Regions from separate parts of the Desulfosoma sp. genome, predicted to be linked through region 2. Evidence: riboswitches for the same ligand, from Rfam matches in the RefSeq annotation. Region 2 holds a riboswitch; each other region holds the start of a gene.
What was found. Region 2 has a riboswitch for cobalamin ahead of ACUVSA_RS13270 (hypothetical protein). Riboswitches for the same ligand answer to the same signal wherever they lie in the genome.
Positions count from the first base shown of each region.

Region 1: it holds a riboswitch for cobalamin, as region 2 does, so the genes downstream of both, cbpB (peptide-modifying radical SAM enzyme CbpB) here and ACUVSA_RS13270 (hypothetical protein) in region 2, are expected to answer to the same signal.
Region 3: it holds a riboswitch for cobalamin, as region 2 does, so the genes downstream of both, ACUVSA_RS12460 (precorrin-8X methylmutase) here and ACUVSA_RS13270 (hypothetical protein) in region 2, are expected to answer to the same signal.
Region 4: it holds a riboswitch for cobalamin, as region 2 does, so the genes downstream of both, cobT (nicotinate-nucleotide--dimethylbenzimidazole phosphoribosyltransferase) here and ACUVSA_RS13270 (hypothetical protein) in region 2, are expected to answer to the same signal.

Region 1 is NZ_JBRAHS010000009.1:65,787-70,590, reverse strand. Features, by position in the region: gene gspG (type II secretion system major pseudopilin GspG) at 1-104, shown strand, start outside; gene cbpB (peptide-modifying radical SAM enzyme CbpB) at 177-1,568, opposite strand; cobalamin riboswitch at 1,806-1,998, opposite strand; gene ACUVSA_RS07335 (Hsp20/alpha crystallin family protein) at 2,201-2,644, opposite strand; gene ACUVSA_RS07330 (hypothetical protein) at 2,779-3,036, opposite strand; gene ACUVSA_RS07325 (hydrogenase iron-sulfur subunit) at 3,063-3,476, opposite strand; gene ACUVSA_RS07320 (FAD-dependent oxidoreductase) at 3,476-4,804, opposite strand, start outside.
Region 2 is NZ_JBRAHS010000024.1:10,104-14,907, reverse strand. Features, by position in the region: gene ACUVSA_RS13290 (hypothetical protein) at 1-2, opposite strand, end outside; gene ACUVSA_RS13285 (hypothetical protein) at 141-341, shown strand; gene ACUVSA_RS13280 (epoxyqueuosine reductase) at 301-927, shown strand; gene ACUVSA_RS13275 (sirohydrochlorin cobaltochelatase) at 888-1,769, opposite strand; gene ACUVSA_RS13270 (hypothetical protein) at 2,054-2,302, opposite strand; cobalamin riboswitch at 2,510-2,694, opposite strand; gene ACUVSA_RS13265 (DUF4198 domain-containing protein) at 3,646-4,461, shown strand; gene ACUVSA_RS13260 (hypothetical protein) at 4,485-4,804, shown strand, end outside.
Region 3 is NZ_JBRAHS010000020.1:33,234-38,037, forward strand. Features, by position in the region: gene ACUVSA_RS12455 (FAD-dependent oxidoreductase) at 1-1,199, shown strand, start outside; cobalamin riboswitch at 1,746-1,933, shown strand; gene ACUVSA_RS12460 (precorrin-8X methylmutase) at 2,077-2,751, shown strand; gene cobI (precorrin-2 C(20)-methyltransferase) at 2,785-3,501, shown strand; gene ACUVSA_RS12470 (FecCD family ABC transporter permease) at 3,519-4,649, shown strand; gene ACUVSA_RS12475 (ABC transporter ATP-binding protein) at 4,646-4,804, shown strand, end outside.
Region 4 is NZ_JBRAHS010000001.1:130,269-135,072, forward strand. Features, by position in the region: gene ACUVSA_RS00600 (penicillin-binding protein activator) at 1-995, shown strand, start outside; gene cobT (nicotinate-nucleotide--dimethylbenzimidazole phosphoribosyltransferase) at 1,034-2,098, opposite strand; cobalamin riboswitch at 2,201-2,396, opposite strand; gene ACUVSA_RS00610 (hypothetical protein) at 2,691-2,837, opposite strand; gene ACUVSA_RS00615 (DUF3303 domain-containing protein) at 2,964-3,239, opposite strand; gene ACUVSA_RS00620 (cytochrome c3 family protein) at 3,428-3,877, shown strand; gene ACUVSA_RS00625 (ferredoxin) at 4,227-4,412, opposite strand; gene ACUVSA_RS00630 (TusE/DsrC/DsvC family sulfur relay protein) at 4,684-4,804, opposite strand, start outside.

The DNA.
Region 1 (4,804 bases), on a different contig from region 2:
ACCGATCTCCTGGCCAACACGGAGACTATGACCTGTATTCCTTGGGCGCGGACGGGCAGGAGGGTGGCGAAGGGGAAAACGCCGATGTGGTGAGTTGGCAGTGAAACCCCTGCGCCTGCAGCCCAGAGGTTTCTGCGTTCGCAGGCGCAGGGTTTGCGTCCGCGGCCTTGTCGTCTTCAAGCATACCGATAGGTCTCTTCCGTTTCCGACTCCCAACCATTCCACATATACGCGGTTTCACGCCCTTGTGCCACCACGCGAAAGGCGTAGCGCACCTGTTCCTCGTAAAACCTACAATAAGGACTGGGCGCTTCCAGACGGCCACTGACCGCCTGCACCTCCGCAGGACAAGGTGCCCCGCAAAAGTGCCTTACGGCACATTGCCGACAAGGCTCGATACTTTCCACCATTCGGCGTGTCACGGCTTGAAAGGGATGGCTTTCCAAAACACCCGCAATGTCGTCCCGAAACAGGTTGCCGCCCCGGTATTCGGGAAACCCGATGAATTCACTGCACGGAAACAAATCCCCTTGGGCGGACACGGCAAAGAAACACCTGCCGCCCCCACACGGGGAGATGTCGCACATGAGCCGCCGGCCCGTTGGACCAACCACACCAGCCAGAACGTTGGCAAAATTGGCAACGACGAGCTTTCTTGCGGTCTTTTCAAACAAGGCGTAGGTTCTATCCAAGGCCGCACAGAACGCTTCGGCGAGAACGGCATCATCGGGCTTGAGATCCATGCCGCCTTTGCGGGTGCAACGGACGGGATTGAACATCACCACACCGACGCCGGCGTCGTGATAAAAATCCACCAACTCCGGTAGGAGCGCCACATTTTCTCGAGTCACCGTCGTGATCACGTTAAAGGCCGGATAGAAAGCCAGCCGCTCCATCACGCGACGCACTCGAATAAACGCCCCCTGTCCATGCCAATTCTTTCGAACCTTGTCTGCCACGCCGGCTTCATGGGCGTCCAGAGAGATGCCGATGCCGACCCCTCGCGAGGTGAGAAAATCAATCGCCTCGTCATCCAAAAGGGTCGCATTGGTCTGAATCCCAAACAGGAATTTCCCTCGAAAGCGGTCAATGGCCGAAAAGACCGCTTCCCGAGCCAGCATGGGCTCTGAACCGTGAAAGATGAGCTGCGGTGTCGCTTCAGGCTCCAGTGTTCGCTCGAAATATGCTGCCAGACGCTCCAGGGCTTTCACCACCTCTTCCGGCGTCATGGTTGTGCCGTTTCGTCGCATGTCTTCCGGAAGATAACAGTACGTGCAGTTGAAGTTGCAGCGTTCCGTCGGGTTGAAATAAACGGCGGAAGGCTTCAACCCGAAACGCAGACGCTGCATCTCGGCCTCAAACGCCTCGCCTTGTGCCAGAAAGTCCTGGAGCAGACGTCCGGACAAGGCATCCGGCAACGAGGCCGTGTCCACAACGGCCCAATAGGCACTGTCCGGCTCAACGACCGCGACGCGATTGGGCAGACCAATGTCCAGCACAGCAAAAGAAGGCCCAAAGCCGCTGTTGGCATAACGGGGACGGCCAGTGAGGAAAATTTCCTGGTTCATCTATTTGTCCTGTTTTTCCTTGGTGCTGGGGGTCAGCATAATGTAATGGGACAACCCAGTGGTGTCGCCCAGCTTTCGACATCGACGGCGGTACGCAATGATGCGCTTCACCTTTTGCATCGTCCTCCTCCTCAGTTTTTGTCATGGCAAGATCGTATTTCGGCCGCGGACCAAAGAAAAAGCCCGGAGCCATCCGCTGACGCAGATGCCCTCCGGGCTTCCTTTGCCATCGGTTGCCCGGCTTCACGTCTTCCAGCAGGTCTTCTGGCTTTCGGATCTTCTGAAGGGCCGCAGCCTTCCCCTCGGGGTGCTCCCCGAAAGTGACCGGTTTGAACGCTCGAACCTTCGCGCCCCTTCATCCCCGATTACAGCGGCGGGACCGCCACGGATTTTCACCGTGTTCCGGGATGCTGGAAAACCGACGCCTTATTCACGGCCCTTCTGCCACGAAGCCCTGGCCTTGTCAAGATCCAAACCATAGGGGCCTTTCCTGCAAAGCTCATAAACTTTGCCCATACAAGTGACCGCAGCCCCAGGGCAGCGACGATTTCGCCGCCCAAAACAAACAAGCGGGGCATGGCCCCGCTTGGTGCAGTGAACCCGTGACAGAAGGCTCACTGTCTACTACCGTTTCAGTGTTTGACTTCGATCCTCTTTGGCCGCGAAGCTTCGGCTTTAGGAATCTCGATACGCAGAACACCGTCTTTGTAAACCGCTTCGATGCCTTCCGACTTTACTTCCGCCGGCAGACTCAAAGATCGAGCAAAAGAGCCGTAGCGGCGTTCTACTCGGTGAAAGGATTCTCCCTTTTCTTCCTTTTCCTGGCGCTTTTCCCCTTTGACAGTCAACACGTTGTCTGTGATGCTGATGTCCAAATCCTTCACATCCACGCCGGGGAGATCGGCGCGCACCACAATCTTTTCTTCGGTTTCGGAAATGTCAAAGGCTGGCATCAGCATTTTTTCGTCGCCCCACACGGCGGGAAAGGCTTCCTCAAAGAACCGATCCATCCAGTCGAAGGCCCTCGGCCATGCCAGGAGCGACTCCTCTCGAGAACGAGGAACCAATCCGAACATGATCCATACCTCCTTCGGTATTATTTTTGAGTAGCTTAAGGTGCGACTTTCGCTACAAAAGTAATCTTCATCGGGCTTGTGTCAAGTCCCCTGCCTAGCCACAGCCGTGTCCTGAAGCTCAGGGGCTGCCTCCATCATCCCTCGAGGTCTCTTTCTCCCGCTTCTTCGAGCAGTCTTTTGAAACGAGCGGAATCCCGCACGCGGCGAAAAGAAGCCGCTTCCGCCTCTTCCACGGTCAAATGGATTTCCCCGCACTCCGGACACGTCACGTTGAGCTGATCTCCGATGGTGCGTTCCCGTATTTCATCCACCGTCATATGGGCGAGAAGCCCGCATTTGGTATCCACCCGTCGCGCACGCACACGAAAGGGAAAGGTTCTTTCCTCTGCCATGGTCTGTCCTCTTCAGCCCCTCCCGTTCAATTCCCGCCGTTGTCCAAGGTCCGGACCAGCCGAACCATGTCTCGGCACGCCTCCACAAACCTTTCCGCCTCCGACGACGCGCACCACACCATACGAAACCGTTCCGGATCCAGTCCCATGGTTTCCAACATTTCATGAATCACCAACCGACGAGCGTCCGCTTTGAGGTTTCCGTCCTTGTAGTGACATTCCCCCGGCCGACAGCCCATGACCAGAACCCCGGACGCTCCCAGCGAGAAAGCTTCCATAACCAAATGCGGATGAACCATGCCGGAACACATGACCCGCACGATATGCACACTTTCGGGATATTCCATGCGGCGAATCCCCGCTAGATCCGCGGCGCTGTAAGCACACCAATGGCACGCAAAAACGACGACCCTCTCCTTGCCACGCTTGACGCTGCCCATTATGCCGCTCCGCCTTGTTCAGGCCTGAAAAGGGCCTGAAGCTGTCGCGACAGTTGCGGTCCACCAAATCCTCCCACACGAATGCCGGCTTTGGGACAGGTGGCCTGGCAGATGCCACAGCCTTTGCACAAGGCCGAGTTGATGACGGGTAGCCGCACCGTGCCCTTGGCTTCGCACTCCTTTGGGGATCCATTCCGCCAGTCAATGGCCTCAAAGGGGCAGACGTCCAGACACAAGGCGCACCCATCGCAGTTGTCGATCACCACGTGGGCTTTGACGGCGTCCAGGGATCTTCGGCGCCTGGCCAGAATCGCCGCGGCTCGCGCCGTCACGGCTTGCGCTTGCACGATAACCTCATCCAAGGGCTTTGGCGCGTGCGCCAGGCCGGCCATGAAAATCCCTTCCGACAAGAATTCCACAGGCCGCAGTTTGGCGTGACTTTCCTGAAAAAACCCGTCGGCGTTGAGAGGCAGTTTGTAAATGGCGGCCAATTCGGCCACTGCTGGCTGAGGCACAATGGCCGTGGCTAAAATAATCACGTCGGCCCGTAGACTCAAAGGCTTCTGGAGGACATCATCCATGACGCGCACGTACAGTTCGTTGGGGCCGAGGCGCACCGCCGGTTTGTGTTCCAGGTCATACTGGACAAAGACAACCCCCTTTTCTCGAGCCTGTCGATAAACGGATTCTCGCAGTCCGTAGGTGCGCACGTCGCGATATAAAATGTAAATGTCCCTCGTGGGATCTTCGTCTTTGAGTTCCACCGCCGCCTGAATGGCATGGGTACAACACACGCAGGAGCAATAGGGCCGATGGGGTTCTCGAGACCCCACACATTGAATGAACACAAAGCTCTTGGCTCCCGTAATGCGCTCATCCCCCACGGCCCGCAATTTGTCGAATTCCAAAGACGTCAGCACCCTTTGGGATTCGGCATACCCGTATTCGTTGGGCTTATAGGCCATGCCACCCACCGCGAGAACCGTCACACCATGGTCTACGATAAAAGTCGCACCGCCTTTTTGAACGCTCGATCGAAAATGCCCCACGTACCCTTCCACGGCGACCACTTCGCTCTTCAGGTACACACTGATATAGGGATGGGACTTGACCTTGGCGGAGAGATTTTCCACAAACTTCGCAATGTCTTCGCCTTTCCACGTGCGGTAAAGATGGCGTGCGTTGCCTCCCAGCTGGGAACTCTTTTCCACCAAATGGACAGGAAAACCTTGGTCCGCCAGTCCCAGCGCCGTGGTCATGCCCGCCACGCCGCCGCCGACCACTAAAACCGTTGGATTCACGTTCACCGTGACCGCAGGCAGCGGCTC
Region 2 (4,804 bases):
ATGAAAAACACCGCTGAAGTCCGGAAATTTCTTGGCATGGGCCTTTGCCTCGCGCGGCATTCTAAAGACTTGATTCGAGCACCGCAATGAGTGAAAAAAGCCGGCGGTTCGTGCAATGCTTTTTCGATAAAAGAGGTTCTTTGACGCGGACAAGGCTTCAGCAGATCATTGAGGGGTCCATGCGCGCCTGGGCCGACCGTCACGGCGGGAAAGCCTATTGGCGGCTTCCCGCCTGTGTCGGCATTGCTCACGTGCAGGACCCTTTGTTTGGAAAACTAAGGAAAATCGCCGTTCCGGACCATGCTCTGCCCCATGATCTATTGTCTTGCGGGCGTCGGTGATCGTTTTTTTCTGCCTTTTCGAAAGGACCTCGCCAAGGAAAACCGACAGGTAACGCCTTACGCCGCTCGTTCCTGGGCCGAAGCCTATGTGGCCACCAACGCCCTGATCGCCGAAATCTGCGAAGCCCTTAAGCATCACCTAGCGCAGGAAGGCTATGAAAGCGTTGTCACACCGGCGACCCACAATTTCGATGAAAAACGCCTTCTCAGCCGATGGTCCCACAAGCATCTGGGCTACATTGCCGGATTGGGAACCTTCGGCATCCATCACCAGCTCATCACCCATCAGGGGGCCTGCGGCCGATTGGGCAGCCTGGTGACGGCCAAACCCATGGAACCGACGCCACGCCCCACCGTGGAATACTGCCTGGTCAAATCGGGCCATGCGTGCACGGCATGTGTGCATCGCTGCACCTTTGGAGCGCTCACCTTCAACGGGCTGGACCGGCACCGTTGCTACGCCCAGCTATTGGAAAACGACCGCCGTTTTAAGGATCTTCCCCTGGTGGATGTCTGCGGCAAATGTGTGGCGGATGTGCCATGCAGTTACGGCATTCCCAAATCCTCCATGGCCGATTGCAGGTGACGGATCCAGATGTCGACCACAGCCGCAATTTCTCCCATGCCGCGAAAGACTGGAACCGCCTGGATGCCCTTGGCTTCTAGCTGAGACTTCCAGCTGTCGGCATCCTTTCCGGCCATGTCGTTGCGGGCGTGGTCGCCGGCCACGACCATGAAGGGAACAAGGTAGACTTTGCGCACGCGGCGGCTTTCCAGAGCGGCAAGCACCTCGTCAAAGGACGGAGAGCCTTCAACGGTGGCCAGAAACATGTTGCTGTCTTGTTTTCGAAAATAGGCATCCATGGCCACGTAAGCCACATCGGCGGGATGGTGCTCACTGCCGTGGCCCATATACACAACCGCTTCATCGGGCTTTCGCTCCGAGGGCACACTTTCCGCCATGGCGCGAGCCACTTGGGTCATGTCTTCGGCGGACGAAAGCAAAGGTCGGGCAAAGGTAACCTTTTTGAAGCCGCCCACCATTTGCGCGAACAAGCGGGCGTTCATGTAAAGATCGTGAAATTCGGCTCCTGGGATGACGTGCAGTGACATAACGGCCACGTGTGTGAAGCCGTCCTCCATGAGCTTGGCCAGGGCCGTTTCCGGAGCATCCAAGGACCGGCCTTGCGCACGAAGTTTCTTGCGAATGATGCTGGAAGTATAGGCCCAACGCCTCTCCACTTTGGGAAACGCCGCGGTGATGCGTTGGTCGATGACATCGTAGGCTTTTTGAGCTTCCGGCACACTCGTTCCAAAGGCAACCACCAAAATGGCCGGTTTTGCCACTTCGGAGGATCCATGCTCTGCCATAGCTGTTTCAACTCCCATGTTTCCCAAAATAATGGCCACCACTGCCAGAAATCTCACAAGACACCTCATGACGTTTCCGGATTTCACCACCATGAATCCCACCTCCCTCTGCTCGAAAAAAGTCGATGTCTTTTCACTAGAGCCTCGCAACACATGGGTCCAGGCGCGGCCTCCCCTTTGCTTCAATCAAGGAGACCCTCACGTACAACCCCCTTTTAACCGTCACAAGAACCTCTTGCGGCCTTTCTGGCGCGTGCACTCCCTCCAAACGCCGCATAATACAACGCCGCAATTATGGGCCGTGCGCCGCGCCACAGGCTTTGCCCTCTCACCCAGGCAGTTTACCCGCAAAGACGCAGGGGTGCCCCGATGATGGACATGCCGCGTTCACTGTCCACTTGAGCTCGAACGCAAACAATCTCCTGCATGCCTCGGGTGATCATACGCCACCAGTTTTCAGCAATCTCGAATTCCGAGCGGGCCACTCCGATGGCTTGGGCGCCAAACCGATCCATGCACGCATAGGAACCCCAACTATCCTCGTGGAGCTCTCCCCCTCCGGTCACATAAACAATTAGGCCTCTTTTCATCTCGATCCTCCGGTCTTCAGGGCGCCCGAGGTCATGAACATGACCCCGGGCGGTCAAAGGGTGAATGGAACGATGAGGAGGGTGGTGCCGGGAAAAGGGTGGGCCGCCCTTTTCCCAAAAAAAAATCCTCAGAGCTGACCGCTCTAAGGATTGCACCCAGTTTCGCTTGGTCCTCACGCGGGAAACACTGCAGCATCCGCCCGTGCCGCGCTTCCCCACGATCAGGCAGGTCTTCTGGCTCACGGATCACCCGAGCGCCTACACCTTCCCGACGCCTTGGCAGCGTCAGTGGCCTTGTCGCAGGCGCCGTCCCCGTTCACAGCGGCGGGACCGCTCCCGACTTCCACGGGATTCCCTTTTAAGCAGCAAGCACCTGATCGCTCTTGTTAATTGCCGCTTTCTGCTACCGCTGTCACCTCGACTTTGTCAAGGGAATTTTTCTCGGCCTGAGCAGGCCCATGAACGACGCAGCCCCCTGAAGGCCGTTCGAAGATGGTGTTTAAGGGCTCTTGTGTCCGCGTCAAGGACTTTCTTTCCCATGTTTTCGATGAGACGGTCTCTCCAGCATCCGCGAGCACCCAGGCTGGCGGTAGGCAGCCCTTGCGGGGCCAAAACGGGGCAAGCTCCCGGCGTCAGTGGAAGGCGGTCCTGCACGTCGGAAAAATCTGCAGAGCGCGTCCTCGCAGTTCAATCGTCGCAGAAAAATCATTGCACGACTTCGGCGATGGCGTGTGCGTCACCAATATTCGCCCCACCTGCAAGAATTCGCGGAAAGCATTTTCGGCCGAGATCCTCAGCCTTTTCAAAGACGGGCTCGTCGCTACTCCGAAAGATGCTGAGCCCGCGACATGACGACGACGCACATCACCCTTCCGAGGCTCTGCCCACGGTCATTTCGACGGCATCCTCCGTTTCCCGAACCTGCAGGACGGTTCCTCCGTTGTGGGCCACCACGCGTTCCATCTTGGGTCTTTGCTGCGCCGTGATGAGAAAGCGAAAACTCTGACCGGGTCGCACAAATCTCAGACGTAAACTTACGTCCAGAAAACCCGCTCAACAGTCATCCCTGTAGTCGGCCACAAGGTTGTTATCCCATGCCTGATTGTCACGAGGTGGCTCTCGACGCATCGTCCATCCTTATAGGGGCTTTTTGATCTCTGAGTGTCTTGACACGGGTCACGTTTTCCTTTACGTTGATTCCGTAAGGGAAGGCTATAGCCTTTCGAACCAGCCCACTAAGCCTGTGGGGTTCCGTCCCTCACCTCATGAACCTTCGGTCACGAAGACCTCACAACAACTTTTATCCTTCATCAGTGAAAGCACCCAAAGTCACGGAGGTCGTCATGAAACATCGTCCCGTTGTCATGGTCCTTGTCTTCACGTTTGTCCTGGTGACCAGGCTCTTTCTTGCCGGTTCCGCTTTGGCGCATTTTGGGCTCATCTTGCCTTCCGACGACATCGTCACCCCGGAAGATTCCAAAACCCTTACGCTGCAGGCCAAGTTCCTGCATCCCATGGAAGGCCACTATATGGAAATGGTCAAGCCGAAACGTTTCGGTTTTCTGCACATGGGCCAAAAGACGGACCTGACGGCATCCCTGGAGGCCCGCAAAGGTCGCGGCGCCGATCAGGACAACAATTTCACGTATTGGGAAACCTCTTATACCATTCGCAAGCCCGGAAATTATATCTTCTACATGGAACCGAGTCCCTACTGGGAACCTGCCGAAGACAAGTTTATTGTGCATTACACGAAGGTATGCGTCCAGGCCCTTGGGTTGGAAGAGGGCTGGGACGAACCTGTCGGGCTGGAGACCGAAATCGTGCCGCTGACACGCCCCTATGGCCTGTGGACCGGCAACGTCTTTTCCGGCCGTGTGCTTCTCAAAGGAAAGCCCGTCCCCTATGCGGAAGTGGAAGTGGAATACCTGAATGAGTCGCCGGATAATCCTTCCAAGGTAGCGGCCCCCTCCGATCCGTTTGTGACCCAAGTGGTCAAGGCCGACGGCAACGGTGTGTTCACCTACGCTATGCCTCGCGCGGGATGGTGGGGCTTTGCCGCGCTCAGCGACGCTTCCTGGAAGCTCAAAAAGGACGGCAAACCCAAACCTGTGGAGATCGGTGCCGTCTTTTGGGTTCACACCACAGACATGAAATGATTGCACAAGCATGGAGGACGAGCATGGGCCACCGCTACGAGTCGGCAAATTTTGAACAGAACCACGATCACTGCGCGCAAGCCCCGCATCACCATGGGCATGAAGAGGAACACAGGCCGCACTCCGGCCACGAAGGCCAGACCACCTCCACAGAGCACGAAGCCGGTGCCCTTTCCACAAAGGAAAAGCTGGCCAGAATGCTGGATCACTGGAAACACCACAACGAAGAGCATGAGGCTTCCTATCGCCGGTGGGCGCAGCAGGCACGATCGGAAGGCCTGGCGCAGGTGGCGCAAACCCTGGAAGCGGTGGCGGAAAGTTCTTTGGCCCTGAACCAGCTGCT
Region 3 (4,804 bases), on a different contig from region 2:
ACATGTGGGGTGTGGAAACGTCCCTGGTGGAAATCGCGCCCCACGTGCTTCCCGGCGTTTTGGACCCCGTCCTGGCCCGAATGGTGGCCGCACACCTGCGAGAACGCGGTGTGGCCGTGTACACCGAAGAAATAGTTCGAGAAATCCGCTCCGGTGGAAACGGTGCCTCGGTGACCGTATGCACCGACAAGAGGGACCTGGAGGCGGATCTGGTCATCACCGCCGTTGGAGTAAGGCCCAATGGGCGGCTGGCCCAACAGGCCGGACTGCTGGTCTCGCCTCGAGGGGCCATTGTGGTCAATCGGCGCCTGCAGACGTCGGATCCATGGATCTACGCCGGGGGGGACTGCATTGAAGTGACGCACCTCATCACGGGAAAGCCTTTCCATTTTCCTCAAGGCTCTTTGGCCAACCGGCAAGGGCGCATCATCGGCACCAACATTGCCGGAGGACATGCCACATTTGAAGGATCCGTCGGCTCCTTTGCCGTCAAGATCTTTGATGTGGCTGTGGCCGCCGCAGGGCTGACGCGAAAGGCGGCTTCTGCGGAAGGCTTTGACGCCGTGCAAGCCCTGGTGATCCAAGCCGACCGAGCCCACTTTTATCCCACTCAGGACCTTATGACCCTGGCCCTGGTCGTGGACCGCAAAACCCGCAGGCTGCTCGGCATTCAAGGGGTCAGCCGAAACGGAGACGCTCTCGTGGGCCGCATCAACGCCGTGGCCGCCCTGCTGGCGCGCCGAGGCACCCTGGAAGACCTGTCCAACCTGGAAGTGGCCTATACGCCGCCCTTTGCCGCGGCCATGGACATTGTCAACGCCCTTGGAAACACCGCGGAAAACATTTTGGACGGCCACAACGTGACCGCCGACCCCGACGACTTTGAACAGTGCTTCCTGCTCGAAGCCCAAGAGGATGCGCTCTGTTTGGATGTGCGCGGTCCTCGCAATGCCGCCCCCTTCGTTAAGGCCTACGGCGACCGATGGATTAATGTGCCTCAGGAAACCCTGGCCCAAAGCCTGGAAGCCATCCCTAAGGACAAGCGCTTGTTTGTGGTGTGTAACTCCGGCGTGCGATCTTATGAAGCCTTGCTGCAGCTTCGAGCCGCTGGCGTGAAAAACGCCGTGAATGTTCAGGGCGGTGTGGCGGCTCTCAAAAAGGCGGGCATCATCCGGTTGGACAAGGAAGAAGCAACCTAGGAGGCGCTTCGAAACGCCGCGTGAAGATTTTTGTGTCCACATCGAGCATGCGCGCGCCCACATTTTCGAAGGGACGCGCTCCTGCGCGTCCGCCAGCTCACACACCCCAAAGAAAAGGCCCCTCTAAGGAAATTGAAGGGGCACGCTCCCTCAACCGAAGGGACGCCCGCCTGCGCGTCCGGAAAATGTGCGGACCGCGAGGACACGGTCCCTCCGCGCTGAAGGATGGGCGGTGCCCGGGCATTGGAGCACACCCTCGCGGCTGTCCGCAGAATATGTGGAGCGGCACGAGCCGATCCCTTCGCAAGAGCCCTCCCGCAAGCAGGGCGGCGGGCCACGTTGATCGAGAAACCCGGTCCCTCCGCAAGAGAGCCCCTCTGGCATTGAAGGGAACGACCTCCAGGTCGTCCGGGCAATGTGCGCACCGATAAAAGCCGCTCCCTTCGAGGGGAATCGGGTGAAAGAATCGCGGCCACGCTTCTGTTGACCCGGCCGCGGTATTGCGGTATGGAAAGCTGACGCCTTATCAAGGGTCGCCGTTCTTTGACACGGCAATGGGAATCAGGTACTCCAACGCGGGTTTAAAAGGGAAGACGGTGCGATTCCGTCGCGGTCCCGCCGCTGTGAACGGGGACGAAGGCCGATGAACCCACTGTTCCATGGGCATGGGACGGGAAGGGCGGCCTGTAGGAAGATCCGTGAGCCAGAAGACCTGCCTGCATTCCGTCACGAAAGAGACCCCGATGGCAAAGGGCTCTTCGACGCTCCAAGACTTCGAGGAAAAGGTCTTTGAGTGATCCTTGGGATGAAGAAAAAGGGTGCAATCCTTGGAACGGTGACGTTTCAAGGATTTTTTTTGTTCACCGTGGAGTAGCGCATGAAAACACAGGAACGTGCCTTCGACGGCGCAGCCACACCGCTTGTTTCGGCGGGAAAGACCATCGAAGAACAGAGTTTTTGCATCATCGACGCGGAAATGGGTCCCCACGACTTTCCTCCGGACCAGTGGTCCATTGTGCGCCGTGTCATTCACACAACGGGCGATTTAGAATTCGCTCGGCTCATTCGCATTCATCCGCTGGCTGTCAAGGCGGGTTGCGCGGCCTTGCGCCAAGGCGCCGCCATTGTTGTGGACACGCGCATGGTCCAGGTAGGCCTATCTCCCACGCGGCTGCAATGGTTCGGCAATGCCGTGGTAGTGCCGGCGTCCCAAGCCGGCGTGCGCGAGACGGCGGAAAAAGAGGGGCTGACGCGATCCGCGGCCGCCTTTCGCCGTTTGGGCACGACCCTGAACGGAATCATCGTCGCCGTGGGTAATGCGCCGACGGCACTTTTGGAAACCCTCAGAATCATGCATGACGAACGGATTCGGCCGGCGCTCGTGGTGGGAGTGCCCGTAGGTTTTGTCCAAGCCGACACCGCCAAGGAAGCCCTGTGGCAGTTTCAGGCCGTGCCATCCATCACGGTGCTGGGCCGAAAAGGCGGCAGCCCCGTGGCTGTGGCTGTTCTGCACGCGCTGCTGGAATTGGCCTATGGCCTGGGGCCTGCATGACCCCACATTACGGCATAGGAAAGGAACAGGTGCATGCTGGGTACGCTCTACGGCATCGGTGTGGGTCCCGGAGATCCGGACTTGCTGACCCTGAAAGCGGTGAAGGTTCTCGGCCGTGTGGGCCATGTGTTCGCCGCCTCTTCATCCTCCAACGATTACAGCCTGGCTTTGGACATCGTCCGGCGCCATCTGCCCAAGGGGATTCCCGTCCACTCGCTGGACTTCCCCATGACCTTTGACAAAAACCGCCTGGAAAGCGCCTGGCGGGCCAATTGCGATACCGTGGCGGCTCGGCTCGAGAGCGGTGTGGACGTGGCTTTTGTCACCCTGGGCGATCCCATGACCTTCAGCACCTTCATTTATCTTTGGCGAACGATTCGACAGCGGCTTTCCGAGGTGCCCGTGGAAATTGTTCCGGGCATCACCTCCTACCAGGCAGCCGCCGCCTGTGCCGGGGTCGTCTTGGCGGAAGCCGAAGAAACTTTGACGGTCATTTCGGGGGCCAAGGGCGGCCGGCGTCTTTCCCAGGTTCTTCCCTTTTCCGACAGTGTGGTGTTGATGAAAGCGTACAAGCATTTTCCGGAGATTCTGGACCAGATTCGGCGATCAGGCCTTCAGGATTCCGTCTGTTTTGTGAGCCGCTGCGGCCTGGAAGGCCAGGTGGTGGAAAAGGATTTCGCTGCTCTTGAAAACCTCAAACCCCATTACCTTTCACTGCTCATTGTCAAAAAGGGCGGTGGTTCCACGTAAGGCATCGAGGACAGCCTGTGGATTTTGTGGAAGCCCCTGACGCAGCACACCCTTTCCCCCCCGAAAATTCGGCGAAGACGCCGCCGGCCCGATCCAGGCCTTCGGGGCCAGGAGAGCGCTCGCGTCTCTTTTGGATTTTGGCCGTCCTTTCCGTTCTGGCTCTGGCCGTCTATTGCCTCACCTTGGGACCCTATGCCATCGATTCCGGCACCCTCTGGCACCTCCTCGCTTCGATCTTTTCCACAACATCCGCACCGGCGGCACAGGATGCCGTCACGGCCCACTACATCGTTTTTCATTTGCGCTTGGCGCGCATCGTTTTGGCTTTGGTGGTGGGCGCCGCCCTAGCCCTCTCGGGCACCGTCTATCAAGGCATTTTGCTGAACCCTTTGGCGGATCCCTTCACATTGGGCGTTTCCACCGGGGCGGCTTTCGGAGCGTCTCTGACCATTCTCGGCGGATGGGCGTCGTGGAAGCTGGCGGGCATGAGCCTGCTGCCCGCCGCCGCTTTTGCCGGCGCCGTGGGGGCTCTGAGCCTCGCCATGGTTCTGGGGCGTCTGCAAGGCCGAATGCATCCCACGACGCTGGTGCTGGCGGGGATTATCGTGTCCACGTTTCTTTCAGCCGGCATCAGTCTTTTGAAAAGCCTTCACGAGGAATCCCTTTCCGCCATTGTGTTTTGGATCATGGGGAGTCTCTCGGGGCGAAGCTGGCGCCATGTGCTGGCGGTGCTTCCCTACATGGGGGCAGGTTCCTGGGTTGTTTTCGCTTATGCTCGAGAAATGGATCTTCTGGCTCTCGGGGACACGGCGGCGTATCACAGCGGTGTGGACACGCAGAAGGTGCGTCGGCGCGTGCTGGGCGCGGCGTCCCTTGTGGCGGCTGCCGCCGTGGCCGTGAGCGGCGTGGTGGGATTCATCGGATTGGTGGTCCCGCATGTGGCTCGCCTGTGCCTGGGACCGTCCCACCGTCGGCTTCTTCCCGCGTCCATGATTCTCGGAGCCGTTCTGACGCTGGTTTCCGATACGCTGGCGCGAACCGTTCTTTCCGACGGTCGAGAAATCCCGCTGGGCGTGGTCACAGCCCTTTTGGGCGCTCCTTTTTTCGCCTACCTGCTTGTGCACAAGAAAAGGTCCGTCGTGCTGTGATTCAGGTCGAACACCTTCACTGCGGGTATCCAGGCCGAAAGGTTCTCACGGAGGTGAATCTCACCATAAAAATGGGGGAGTTTGTGGGGATTTTGGGACCCAACGGATCCGGAAAAACCACGCTCGTCCTGGCCCTCACCGGCGTGTTGCCCATC
Region 4 (4,804 bases), on a different contig from region 2:
GGGAAAAGCTCTTTCGAGGAACTCCGGCTCGATTGGTTCTGGCGGACACTCAAGCCAACCCGAACGTCGCGGTGAGCGCCCTAAGCCACCTGGTGCAGGAGGAGCGTGTTCTGGCCGTGTTGGGGCCGTTGAGTCCGAAGAGTGTCGAAGCGATTCTTGCCGCGGTCAATGAAAGAGGAATTCCTGTGATCAGCTTCACGGAAAAACGCCGCGTCACCTCCCAAACCCCTTTTCTTTTGCACGCCTTCTTGGATCACCAGGACATGATCGCGGCGCTGCTCACCTATTGTCGAAACGCTCTAGGGTTTCAAAACTTCGGCGTGCTTTACCCGGAGGAACCCTACGGCCGCGCTCTGAGAGAGATCTTTCTCCGCACGGTTCAAGAGCTTGACGGAAAAGTCGTGGTGGATACGCCCTACACTCCGGGCATGACCGATTTCAAAGGTCCCATTCACACTCTCGCGCACCACGTGCCAAAGGGATCCGGAGCCGAGGTTTCCGACACACCCTTGGATGCTCTCTTCATTCCCGACGCCGCCGAAACCATTGCCCTGATCGCTCCGCAGCTGCCTTATTACAACGTGGTAGGCGTGACGCTTCTGGGCACAAATCTTTGGGAAGAAAAGTCCCTGCTGTCCGCCGGCGGCGTTTATCTGGAAGGCGCTCTGTTTCCATCAGCCTTCCAGCACGAGACTTCCCGCATGGGGGATTCCTTTCAGGACGCCTTTACACGAGACTATCGGGAAACATACGGAGAAGAACCCGACTTTTTGGCCGCTCAAGGCTACACGGCAACCTTGCTGGCACTCCAGGCTCGAGAACAAACGCTCAAAGAGGGCCAGGTCGATCGCCTGCGCTTTCGACAATGGCTCCTTCGAGTGGAACTGCCCACGGGACCTCTCGGCCCTGTTCGGTTCGCTCCGGACGGCCACATGGAACGCCAGTATCCCATTCTTCAAATCAAGGGCGGGGCGGTGGTGCGGGTGGACCAATAGGCCATGACCACACCACACTCCATGTCGCCGTGGCCGCTTCAATGGCCGGTGTCCGTGACGCCGGCTTCTTCAAAGGTCTTGATATCCCGAAGGACGCGTGCCGAAGCTTCCACCAGGCTCATGGCCAAGGCCGCCCCCGTGCCTTCTCCCAGTCGCATGGACAGGTCCAACAGGGGGGGGCGTTCCAAAAGCTCGATCATGGCTTGGTGGCCCACTTCCTGACTGCGGTGTGAGACGAAAAGGTAATCCTTGGCGAAAGGAGCCAGCTGGCAGGCAATCAAAGCTCCTGCCGTAGCAATGAAGCCATCGCAGACCACGGGCACACGCACGGCCGCGGCTCCAAGAACCGCTCCGGCAAGCCCGGCGATTTCGTAGCCACCCACTTTCGCCAGAACATCCACCGGATCTGTGGGATTCGGGCGGTTGACGGCCAAAGCCTTTTCCACGGCCCGCACCTTGCGGCACCAGGCGGCATCGTCAATGCCGGTCCCTCGGCCCGTAAGGTCCTTAACTGGCTTGGTGCTCAAGGCCGCCACAATGGCCGTGGACGGTGTCGTGTTCGCGATGCCCATGTCTCCTGTCCCCACAAGTTGAAAGCCTTCCTCCTGAACGGCAGCCATCACAAGGTGAGCCCCTTCTACAAGGCCACGGACGGCCTCGTGCCGCTCCATGGCCGCCCCTTGGGTCATGTTGCGGGTCCCTTTGCCGATCTTTCGCCGAATGACGGCCCAGTCCTCCGGAAGATCGGCCGCCACGCCGAAATCCACCACGCGCACCTCAGCTCCCACATGGTCTGCCAGGACATTGATCGACGCCCAGCCATTGAGAAAACTCCAAACCATCTGAGCTGTAACTTCCTGCGGGTACGCGCTGACACCCTCTTCAGCCACACCGTGATCTCCGGCCATGGTGAAAATGATTTTTCGGCTCACATTGGGCGTTAAACTCTTGCAAATGGCCCCCAGTCGAGCGGCCATCTCTTCCAGCCGCCCCAAAGAGCCTCTCGGGCGGATTTGCGATCGAAGTCTTTCCCAGGCAAGCTTTTCCCAATGGGAATCCACCGGCTCAATGCTCTCAAGAAGGCTTTGAAGCTCTTTCTCCATGAACATGACGCTCCTCTCGTGGTTTAATGCTTTCCCAACAAAAAAGCCTTCGTGGTCCCACGACCTCGAAGGCTCACCCTAGGCACGGGTCAACTTTCGGTCCGCTCAACGTCCGGGTGGCAGGTCTTCTGACTCGCGGATCCCTTGCCTCTTCGGGCCTTCCCATTTCCCACGCGGAAACAGTGGCTCTGCTCCGAAGGCATCCCCGCTTACAGCGCCGGCCCAGCGTAGCGGCTTTGCACCGCCTTCCCTATTCTCCCCGCATGCTCTTCAGGGCACCACCCCGGACCGCACCCAATGATAGCTTCGTAAACGACGGTTGCTGTCGCTCCTTTCTTGCTTCTTCAGGTCAAGTCTCGCCCACGCACCATTTTTCAAGCAGGTTTTTCCTACCTGCATCAACTTCATTTGTTCAGGCGGACCCCCATCCGTCCGATGCCATGACGCAACATGCGCGGCTCCAGCAGCCTCCCCTAGCCGCTATGCCTGCCTGTCTAAAAAAGCTCAGGCTTTATTCCGCAACGATCCCGCACGGCCCTGTCCTCTTTCGCCCATGGCGCCCCTCCCGCACGTTGCCCGCAGGCACAAACTCTCAGAGCATGACCACGAATGGCTTTTCTTGGCCTTCCTGCGGGTTCCATTGTCCCAGAAGAAGGACCGCTTCCCAGCGCTCCGCCAAATGGCGCAAGCGCCGCAGGGTGTCCTTTTCCATGCCCGCGCTTCGATCCCCAATCCCCATAGTGGGATCAGCCCCTGCAGGTCTGCGCGATCGGGGACGGCCAAAAACCCGCCCCTTCAAGAACAAGGGCCTGCATATCGTCCACGCGAGCGCCGGAACCCTCGGGCCGCATGTTCGGCCCCGCTCTCAAGCTTTCTTAGATGTTCGGCGCAGGAGCTTCAGTGCCTTTTTTGTCTCCATCACGGGCACCACCTCTGCAACCCCCAAATCGGTCCACTGAAAGACCGCAGCCGCCAGGTGCGCTTCGTCTTCGGCTTCGAAAAGCCGAAACACGCGATGCCCCGTCACATCGAACCATTCCCCCTTCAGGGCCGTTCCCGGCACTTCGGGAAGCTGTTCCGTGCGCTCGATGACGCGGTCGCGATCTTCCGGAGTGTAGCTGAAGATGGCCATAAACAGCATAACGCGCCTCCTTGTGTGAGCTCCCGCCCTGTCAACCTTTTCGATCTTTATACTCCAAGGCGTTCATCGTCTGTCAAGGGACGATTTCGCGCCCGAAAAGCCTTGACACTTTCAAGACCAGCTCACTACAACGGCTGCCGTGAATGGAATCACAATCTCAACCTGCATAACAGAAAGGAGGTGACACGGTGAGAGGTAAGCATTGGTTCGTCCCGTCGGTTTGCATCGCAGCGGCTCTGTTTGTGGGAGCCCTCATTGCCGTGGCGGCAGATGCCCCGGATGTCATCACCATGAACTCAACCCTGTGGCCCAGCCACACCAAAGCCAATGTGCAGTTCACGCACAAGAAGCACGCCGAAGAGTATAAGATCGCGTGTACCGAGTGCCATCACAAATACGAGGGCGGCAAGAACGTGTGGAAGCAGGGAGATCCTGTACAGAAGTGCCAGGAGTGCCACAACGAGCCGACCATTGAAGGCGAAAAGAAGCTGCCTCCGGAACAACAAAAGCTGAACTTGAAACTGGCCATGCACACCAATTGCCAGGAGTGCCACAAGAAGCTGAAAGCTCAGAATCCTCAAACCGCCGCTCCGACCACGTGCGTGCAGTGTCATCCCAAAAAGGAAGGGCAAAGCTAGGAAAGCCTTTCCGGCGACATGTGACGCCTAACCCTCTCCGCCGACCCTTTACGGGGGGAGGGTTTTCTGTCGGAATCTACCCTGGCAGCCGCAGGTCGTAGCCAAAGAAAAAAACCCGAGAGATGCTTCATCTCCCGGGTCTTTGAACTTGAGCCTGCTTCAGAACGCTTTAGGAGGAAAGGATAAAGCCACCGAAACGGCCATCGCGCCTCGCTGCTCCGATCTCGCTTTATGCCGAAGGTCCAGCCCCCCCCTTCAAGGGTACGGGCAGCAAAGGATTTTGACCCTTAGCCGAAAAACCCCTTGAACCCGTTCTCGGACACAATCTGGAGAAGAAATCAGCGGCGCCTTAGACTTCTTCCACCGTAATGGCGTCGTTTTCGCAAACTTCCACGCAGCTTTCACAGCCGAGGCATTCGTCTTCATTGACGGGCTCGGCCTTACCATCCACGAGTTCGTAGACGTCCACGGGGCACACATCCACGCACTCGCCGTCACCAGTGCATTTGCTCTTATCTACAGTCACTTTAAACATCGCTCGTCATCCTCCTCATGTGATCTTGTGGAATGTAACCGACAGGCCAAAGACCCGTCCATCTCGCTTGGCTCATGCCGCCAAGGCCTTTACTGACTGCCTAGGGCAAAGTCAAGAAAAAAGGTGCGCCTTGAAGCAGGCGCAACCATTCGTGCTTGTTTTCTCATGCCCAGGGACCAAATAAGCCCGCCGGAATTTCCAAGGGTTTTAAGGCGTGCGTCGAGGTGTTTCCGAGGGGGATTCAGCCCCCTCGGATCCTTCTTAGCTCGACTTACACGCAGCCCGTCGGTTTCGGCAGGCCAGCCATCTTACAAGCGCCCTTGCCCGGTCCGCTCGGAAACAGTTCATAGATGTATTTCAGCTTGTAGCCGGTCACCTTGGTCAGAATCCGC